One region of the Hoeflea sp. 108 genome, then DNA from elsewhere that is predicted to be linked to it. Evidence: riboswitches for the same ligand, from Rfam matches in the RefSeq annotation. Region 1 holds a riboswitch; the other holds the start of a gene.

Evidence for each region. Region 1 has a riboswitch for glycine ahead of gcvT (glycine cleavage system aminomethyltransferase GcvT). Riboswitches for the same ligand answer to the same signal wherever they lie in the genome.
Region 2: it holds a riboswitch for glycine, as region 1 does, so the genes downstream of both, B015_RS0127855 (D-amino acid dehydrogenase) here and gcvT (glycine cleavage system aminomethyltransferase GcvT) in region 1, are expected to answer to the same signal.

The regions. Positions count from the first base shown of each region.
Region 1 covers NZ_KB890024.1:2,258,309-2,262,652, forward strand. The annotation lists gene gcvP (aminomethyl-transferring glycine dehydrogenase) at 1-93, opposite strand, end outside; gene gcvH (glycine cleavage system protein GcvH) at 108-476, opposite strand; gene gcvT (glycine cleavage system aminomethyltransferase GcvT) at 481-1,581, opposite strand; glycine riboswitch at 1,730-1,816, opposite strand; gene B015_RS0111055 (molybdopterin-binding protein) at 1,961-2,752, opposite strand; gene B015_RS0111060 (cytochrome b/b6 domain-containing protein) at 2,754-3,617, opposite strand; gene B015_RS0111065 (DUF1345 domain-containing protein) at 3,751-4,344, opposite strand, start outside.
Region 2 covers NZ_KB890025.1:414,553-418,896, forward strand. The annotation lists gene B015_RS31735 (Xaa-Pro peptidase family protein) at 1-413, shown strand, start outside; gene B015_RS0127850 (amidohydrolase family protein) at 545-1,984, shown strand; glycine riboswitch at 2,051-2,153, shown strand; gene B015_RS0127855 (D-amino acid dehydrogenase) at 2,299-3,552, shown strand; gene B015_RS0127860 (malate synthase G) at 3,562-4,344, shown strand, end outside.

The DNA.
Region 1 (4,344 bases):
CGAGGGCACGCCGATGGCGGCGAGCATGGCGCGGGTATCGGCCGCGCCGGGCCCGATGTGACGGGCCGAAAAGGGATAAGGTGCAGTGGTCATCTCAGGCGATCCTGTCAACCGATATGGGCTTTGTAGCCCGCTTCATCCATCAGGCCGTCGAGCTGGCCCGCATTGGCGATCTTCATCTTCCACAGCCAGCCGTCGCCGGAGGCAGCCGAATTGACGAGTGCCGGGTCGGAAGAGAGCGTGGCATTGGCTTCGGTGATGTCGCCGTCGATCGGCGCATAGACGTCCGAAGCGGCTTTGACCGACTCGACGACCACGGCGACGTCGCCCTTGGCGAGCTTGCGGCCGGCTTCCGGCAGGTCGACGAAGACCAGATCGCCGAGCTGTTCCTGGGCGTAGTCGGTGATGCCGACGGTGGCGATGTCGCCTTCAACGCGGATCCACTCGTGATCTTCGGTGAAATAGGTCTTGGTCATGAAATTATCCTTTGCGGTAGCGATGCTGCGTGAAGGGAAGGGAATGGACGTCGACAGGCACTTTTGTGCCGCGGACATCGGCGAAGACTCGGGTGCCGGCCTTGACCAGCGAAGCGGAGACATAGCCCATTGCGACCGGGAAGCCGGCGGACGGGCCGAAGCCACCCGAAGTGACGCGGCCGACCAGGGCGCCGTCGGCGTCGAACAGTTCAGCGCCCGAGCGCACCGGCTGGCGCCCCTCGGGCTTCAGTCCGACACGCTTTTGCTTGGCGCCTTCGGCGAGGATTGTTGCAAGGGCCGCGCGGCCGATGAAATTGCCTTCAGCGCGCAGGTCCTTGGGGATCGCCCACATCAGGCCGGCACTTGCCGGATCGTTGTCGGGCGTGATGTCGTTGCCATGCAGGCACAGCCCGGCTTCAAGACGCAGGCTGTCGCGGGCGGCAAGGCCGATCCACATGGCGCGCTCGTCGGCGAGAAGCTTGGAGAGCAACTCGCGGGCATCTGCTTCCGGCAGGCCGATCTCGAAACCGTCCTCGCCGGTGTAGCCCGAGCGGCTCATGAACCAGTTGGCGCGTGGCTCGAAGCCCTGCATGAAGAACAGCTCGTCGGTGGCGATGCCGACCTTTTCGAGCACGGCAGTTGCTTCCGGGCCTTGAATCGCGATGAAGACGCGGTCGAGCGGCTCGATGTTGGCATCGAAATCCTTGGCCAGCGCGCGCAGATGCGCCTCGTCGGTCGCCGCATTGCCGGCATTTGCCACCACCATGAAGCGCTCGTCGCCGAGGCGGGTGATGATCAGGTCGTCGATGATGCCGGCGGCCTCGGTCAGGAAGAAGGTGTATTTCGACTGCCTTGTCTCAAGCGCGCGCGCATCGAGCGGGCAGGCGCGGTTGATGAGGTCGGCAGCACCCGTTCCCGTGACCAGGAACAGCTTCATGTGGGAGATGTCGAACAGGCCGACATGCTCACGGGTGTGAAGGTGTTCCTTCATCACGCCGGCGGGATAGGTCAGCGGCATGTTCCAGCCGGCGAACGCGCCAAAGCGCGCACCAGCTGCTGTATGCAGGTCTGCAAGGGGTAGTTGGTTGGTATGGTCGCCCGTCATGTCTTCTCCAGAGTCGCACGTGTCCAGCCGCTGTGGCGGCCATTCCGTGCCCCTCTGTCTGAAGCCTGAGAGACTCGCGCTCCGGAACTCTGTCGGCAGCGCTTACACCTTCGGCGCGGGACCAGGGTCCCGACTTTCCAGAGTGTCCTTCCTGCTTACGGTTCTTTTGCCTGAGAGATTTCGGGCGATTTCCCCTTCGGCGTCAGCTTTCGCTGCTCTCTCCCGCAAACAGGTGGAGCCCGCAAAGGCCCCAGACGAGTCGTCAATATCCCAACGACGACACTTTGTCACCTCTCCGCGCAGTGCTTATTCACCTGATAGATGGTGACGATTCACCCGTTCGGGTAGTCTTGCTTGCATGGCTGCGTGGAGGCCGGCGTCAGATGCCGCCATACCAGTCGTAGCCGCGGTCTTCCCAATAACCGCCCTTGCCCAGCCCCATCGCGCCGAAGCTGTCGACCAGTTCTATACCCTTGAGGTATTTCGGCATCTTGTAGCCGAGTTGGCGCTCGACACGGGCCCTGAGCGGCGCGCCGTTCTCGACCGGCAGCGGCTTGCCGTTGACGCCATAGGCCAGGATCGTCTGTGGGTGGCGGGCATCGACCAGGTCGATCGAGCCGTAATATTTCACCTCGCCCGAGAGGCTGTTTTCGATGGTGTCGAGGCAGTGGAAAACGACGTAACGGGCGCTGGGTTTCACCATGGCCGCGTCGAGCACCAGAGACAGCGGCACGCCGGTCCATTTGGCAATGCAACTCCAGCCCTCGACGCAGTCGTGGCGGGTGATCTGGGTGCGTGCCGGCATGTTCATGAGCTGTTGCCGGCTCAGCGACATCGGCTTTTCGACCAGTCCCGTCACCTCCAGCCGCCAGTCGGCGAAGTCGTTAGCGAGAAGCGCTTTGTAAGTCGCGTCGTCGGGGGAGGTTACCCCGTTCGGCCGCTGCGGTTGGCGTATGTCGGCCTCGCGGTATTCCTGCGCCATACTGTTGCGCCCGGCGACCAGCCGCTGCGCGCGATAGGTCAGGTCGTTTGCTCCGCCGAGGAAATTGCGGACCTTGTTGTCGCGATCGACGAGGAAGTCGAATGCGTCGCAGCCGGACAATGCCGCGCCTGACAGGCCGAGCGAGGCGGCGGTGAGGAAGCGGCGGCGGTTGAGCTGGAACTTGGCCATGTCAGTCGCTCCCCTCGGCAGGCTTGCCGTCATGTGCGGGCGGATCGGTGCGGTACCAGCCGGTGATGATCGAACGCAGTTCGTTGATCGGGCCTGCAGCCAGGATCATCAGTATGTGGACGAAGAAGAAGGCAACCAGCAGCAGCATGGTGGCGAAGTGGATGGTGCGTGCCGTTTGCCGGCCGCCCAGCATGTCGGTCAGGAACGGCACGGCCGCATTCATGCTCGGCGACATGGCGAGCCCGGTCAGGATCATCAGTGGCAGCAGCACAAACAGCACGCCGCCATAGGTCAGCTTCTGCAGTGTGTTGTATTCCCGCCGGTGGTTAAAGCGCAGCCTGGCATGGTCGGAGATGTCCTTGGGCAGGTTGCGCAGATCGGTAGCGGTCGGCACCAGATCGCGGCGCAGGTGGCCGTTCCAGATGCTGCCGATCAGCCAGGCAAGCAGCGTGAAGGACAAAAGCCAGGCGAAGAAGAAATGCACCACGCGCCCGGTAGCCAGGTCCTGGCTCGAGGGGATCGTCGCCCACGCGGGAAACGCGCGCACACTTGGATTGTCTGCCGGGCCGGACAGGCCAAGCACGCCGGACGTGTTGAATCTATTTCCGAATATCTCGGTGTAACCCGTTGTTCCCGTAGCCGTATCGGCCGCGTCGATGACGAGGACGCTGTTCGAAAACTGGAAGCCGGATTGCCTGCCGATATAGAGTGCAGGATGCGCGTTGAAGATCTGCAGGCCGCTGAGCAGCAGGAAGAACAGGCACAGTGCCCAGATCCAATGCGTCAAGCGTGTCCACCGCGTCTGGCGATAGACCAGTTCGCCCGCCGTCGCGTCGGCTGGCTGGCCGTCCACGTCGTGTTCCATGAGAGCCTGGCTTTCCATCGTAGCTGACCTCCGTCGGGCGCTACGGGATGTTGCCCGCTGAGCGCTTATCTCGGTCGAATTACGGATGTGGCAAGGTCAGGGTTTCGTTGCAGGCGATGACTTCGACGTGAAGTCAACTGGCGAGCGAAACCACCAGGTTGACGGCAGCGGCGACGATGATGGTGTTGAAGAAGAACGACAGCACCGAGTGGGCCATCGCCGCCTGACGCATCGATGTCGATGAGATGTTGGTATCCGCCGTCTGGGCGGTCATGCCGATGACGATGGAAAAGTAGAGGAAGTCCCAGCCGCAGGGGCGTTCAGTGCCCGGAAAGATCAATCCGCCCACGGGCTTGCGGCTGCGTGTAGAAGTCGACTCCGTCTTCTTGTCGCCCTTCCAGTAGAGATGGGCGTAGTGCAGGGCTGCCATGGCATGGATGGTCGCCCAGCCCAAAGGCAGCGACAGCAGCGAGAAGGTCAGCGCGATCCAGTTGGCTGCCCCCTTGGCGTTCATCAGCACGAAGAGCGAGCCGACTGCGACCGCGACGATGGCGATGATGGCCGCAAAGATGATGCTGACCGGCTCGTCGGCTTCCTGCGCCCGCCGGCTCAGATAGTCGGCTGTGAGCGCCGGCATCTGCCTCAGCACCAGGCCGATGAAAACGACAAAGAACACATTTGCGCCGATGGCATAAGCCAGCGGGATTTTGGCCAGCAATGCTGCGGC
Region 2 (4,344 bases), on a different contig from region 1:
ACAAGATCTGGGCGCACCTTGTCGAGTGCAAATATGAAATCATGGAGAAGGTGAAGCCGGGCGCCAGCTGCCGCGAGATTTACGATGCCTTCATCGCCAAGCTCGCCAAGCTCAACCTGCCGCCGATTTCCTTCGTCGGCCATGGCATCGGCCTGCATCTGCACGAGGATCCATATCTCGGCCTGACGCCGGTGCTCGGCAAGCCGGGTAGCGATGCGCCGCTGGAGGAGAATATGGTGCTCGGCTTCGAGCCGCTTTGCTACGACACCGGCTATGGCTACGGCATGCAGAACAAGGACATGCTTCTGGTGACGTCGAAGGGCTCGGAGCTTCTGTCCGACTATGCCGACACCGACAAGCTGATCCTCTGTGGCACGGCCAAGCAGGGCAGCAAGGTCAAGGCGGTCGCTTGAGCCAGCGTCGCTTGTGAATTGGCAGCCGGGATGCTTTGTGGCCCGGCTTGCAAAGCAAGACGTCGCTTCGCCGTCACGGACCGGCGACGCGATCTGGAGGAGTCCGTGAGTAGAGCATTGGGTGGAGCCGCATGCGCACGCTGATCGAAAATCTGAACTTCGCTTTCACCGTCGACAAGAACGACACGGTGCTGCGCAATGCGAGCGTGGTGGTCGAGAACGACCGCATCGCCGACATCGGAGCTGCCGGTGAGGTGGCCGCGCGCCATAAGGGCAAAAGCTTCGACAAGGTGATCGACGGCACCATGCTGGGCATGTGCCCAGGCTTCGTCGACAGCCATGTGCATTTGTCGGAGACCCTTTCCCGCGCGGTCTTCCCCGACAATCTCAACACCCGTGCCTGGGTGTTCCACTGGGCAAAGCCCTTCTACGCCCATATCACTGAAGAGGATGAATATTGGGGCGCGCTGCTCGGGATCACCGAGATGCTGCGCTGTGGCACTACCTGCTTCCTCGACATGGGCTCTCAATACGATCCCGGCATCGTCATCCGTGCCATGGACAAGACCGGCATCCGCGGCATCACCGGCCGTCACGCCGCCGACAACCGTCCGGCGGAGTTGCCGCGCGGCTGGACCGAGGAGATGGCCGAGCACCACTTCTTCCCCGATGCGCAGACGGCGCTGAAGGTGCTCGAGGAAAACGTGCTGCGCTACAACAATACGCTCGACGGTCGTGCCCGCTGCTGGGTCAACATCGAGGGCAAGGAGCCCTGTAGTCTCGAACTGCATGTCGGCGCCGTGGCATTGGCCGAGAAGCTGGGCGTCGGCACGACCTATCACCTGGCGACCTCGATCGAGGAGGCCAAGGTCTGCGAAAGCAAGTATGGCTGTTGGCCGATCACCCGTGTCGACAATGCCGGCGGCATCCGCAAGAACCTGGTCATCGCCCATGGCGCGGCGGTGTCGGACGAGGAGGTCAAGCTTCTGGCTGAACGTGGCGCCAGCGTCGCCTTCTGCCCGTGCTCTTCATTCAAACTCGGCAAGGGCGCAACGTCGATCGGCAAGTATCCCGAGATGGTCCGGGCCGGCGTCAAGGTCGGCCTCGGCACCGACGGCGTGTCGGCTGCAGGCAACATGAACCTGATGCGCCAGATGCTGGTCGTCGCCGGCATGTTCAAGGACGCGCGGCTGAAGCCCGACGTCTTCACCGCCCGCGACGCCCTGCGTGCCGCGACCATCGAAGGCGCGCGCGCCCTGATGTGGGACGACGAGATCGGCTCGCTGGAGATCGGCAAGAAGGCCGACTTCATCCTGTTCGATCTCGACCATGTCGAGTGGACACCGTTCTACGATCCGCTGCAGGCGCTGGTGTTCTCTGCGTCGACCGCTTCGATCACCCAGACATGGGTCGACGGCAAGGCAGTCTATGCCGACGGCAAGGTCCAGGGCGTCGACGAGGCCGGCATTCGCCGTAAGGCGCGCGAACTCGCCGCTGCCGCAGTGGTGCGTGCGGGCCTGCACGAGCACGGCGTCGAGACGACTACGACGCTTTACGACGAAGGCAACTGATGGCCAGTCCCTTCCGTGCCTCACGTTGCGGAAGGGCTTGGCACCAGCTATGAAGACACGCGTTCAAGAGGCTGCATGGGAGAGATCGGCCGCTGCAAGATGACACCGGCCGACGCCGACGGAGCAACCCCCCAGGAAACTCTCAGGCAAAAGTGACCATGCAGTTGAACGATCTGGAGAGAGGCGCCACGAGCGTCCACCGAAGGGGAAAGCCGCAGCGGTCGGGCCGGTGCGGTTAAGCTCTCAGGTACAGCGACAGATTGGGGAAAACAGCGGGTTTCGGCCCGCGCCCAACTTTGATCGCGGAGAGTGAAATGCCCCATATTGCCGTTATCGGCGCCGGTATCACCGGCGTCACCACCGCCTATGCCCTTCTGGAACGTGGCTACCAGGTCACCGTCGTCGACCGCCAGCGTTATGCTGCGATGGAGACATCGTTCGCCAATGGCGGCCAGCTGTCGGCCAGCAACGCCGAGGTCTGGAACCATTGGTCGACGCTGCTCAAGGGCCTCAAGTGGATGCTGCGCAGCGATGCACCGCTGCTGATGAACCCCAGGCCGACCTGGCACAAATATGCCTGGCTGGCTGAATTCGTCTCCAACATCGCCAATTATCGCGACAATACGGTGGAGACGACGCGGCTGGCGATTGCCGCGCGCAAGCACCTGTTCGCCATCGCCGAACGCGAGAACATCGACTTCGATCATGTCCGCCGCGGCATCCTGCATTTCTATTGGGACAGACCGAGCTTCCAGCATGCGCTGAAGGTCAATGCGATGCTGGTCGAGGGCGGGCTCGACCGCCGGCCGGTGACGGCTGAGGAAGTAAAGTCGATCGAGCCGACGCTGCATGGCGATTTCCACGGCGGCTTCTACACGCCGTCGGATTCGACCGGCGACATCCACAAGTTCACCTTCGGCCTCGCCAAGGCCTGCGAGCGCCGCGGCGCGCGTTTCGTCTTCGATGCCTCTGTCGACCGCATCGCCAGGGACGGCGTGTTCTGCATCGGCTACACGACGTCAGGTGCCGACGGCCAGCCCGACCACAGGGTCGTCGAGGCCGACGGCATCGTTGTCTGCGCCGGTGCCGCCAGCCGCCATTTCGCGGCGATGCTTGGCGACCGGGTCAACGTCTATCCGGTCAAGGGCTACTCGATCACCGTGCATCTCGACGACGAGCGCAGCCAGGCTGCTGCGCCTTGGGTCAGCCTGCTCGACGACCGCGCCAAGATCGTCACCAGCCGTTTGGGGGCAGGGCGCTTTCGTGTCGCTGGCACGGCCGAGTTCAACGGCATGAACCGCGACATTCGCGATGACCGCGTCAGGCCGCTGGTCGACTGGACGCGCACGCTGTTCCCGGATGTCGACACCAACAGGGTCGTGCCCTGGGCTGGCCTCCGGCCGATGATGCCGAACATGATGCCGAGGGTCGGCAAGGGCCGCCAGCAGGGCGTGTTCTACAACACCGGCCATGGCCATCTCGGCTGGACGCTGTCGGCAGCCACAGCCCAGATGGTCGCGGAAACCATTTCGGGCGAGTTCCGCGCCGACGCTGCGATCGCGGCCTGAACTGGAGTTATGACGATGAACATGATGAACCGGGTTGATGACAGCGTCTTTGTCGACGGCCTTTCGATTTCTCGGGAATTGCACGACTTTGTCGTTGCCGAGGCTCTGCCTGGGACGGGTGTGGATGCGGATGCGTTCTGGTCGGGTTTTGCCGACATCGTGCATGATCTCGGGCCGAAGAACCGGGCTTTGCTTGAGAAGCGCGACGACTTCCAGCTGAAGCTCGACGCCTGGTACCGCAAGCACGGCGCCCCGCACGACATGGCCGCCTACAAGGCGTTTTTGTCCGACATCGGCTATCTGATCCCGGAAGGTCCGGCCTTTGCGGTGACCACCGAGAATGTCGACCCCGAGATCGCCACGGTTGCCGGCCCGCAGCTGGTGGTGCCTGTGATGAATGCGCGTTACGCGCTGAACGCTGCGAACGCCCGCTGGGGTTCGCTCTATGATGCGCTCTACGGCACCGATGCGATCCCCGACAGCGATGGTGCCGAGAAGACCAGGGGCTACAATCCCAGGCGCGGTCAGAAGGTCATCGCCTGGGCCAAGGCGTTTCTGGACGCGTCCGCGCCGCTGACACAGGGCAGCTGGTCGGACGTGACAGGGCTTGCGGTCGAGGGCGGGCAGCTGAAGCTTGCGAGCGCTTCAGGCGCGGTTGCGCTGCGCGACGCAAAACAGTTCGCCGGCTATCGTGGTGCTGCTGCCAATCCCGATGCGGTGCTGCTGGTGAAGAATGGCCTGCATGTCGAGGTCGTGGTCGACAGGGAGAGTGCGATCGGCAAGTCCGATCCG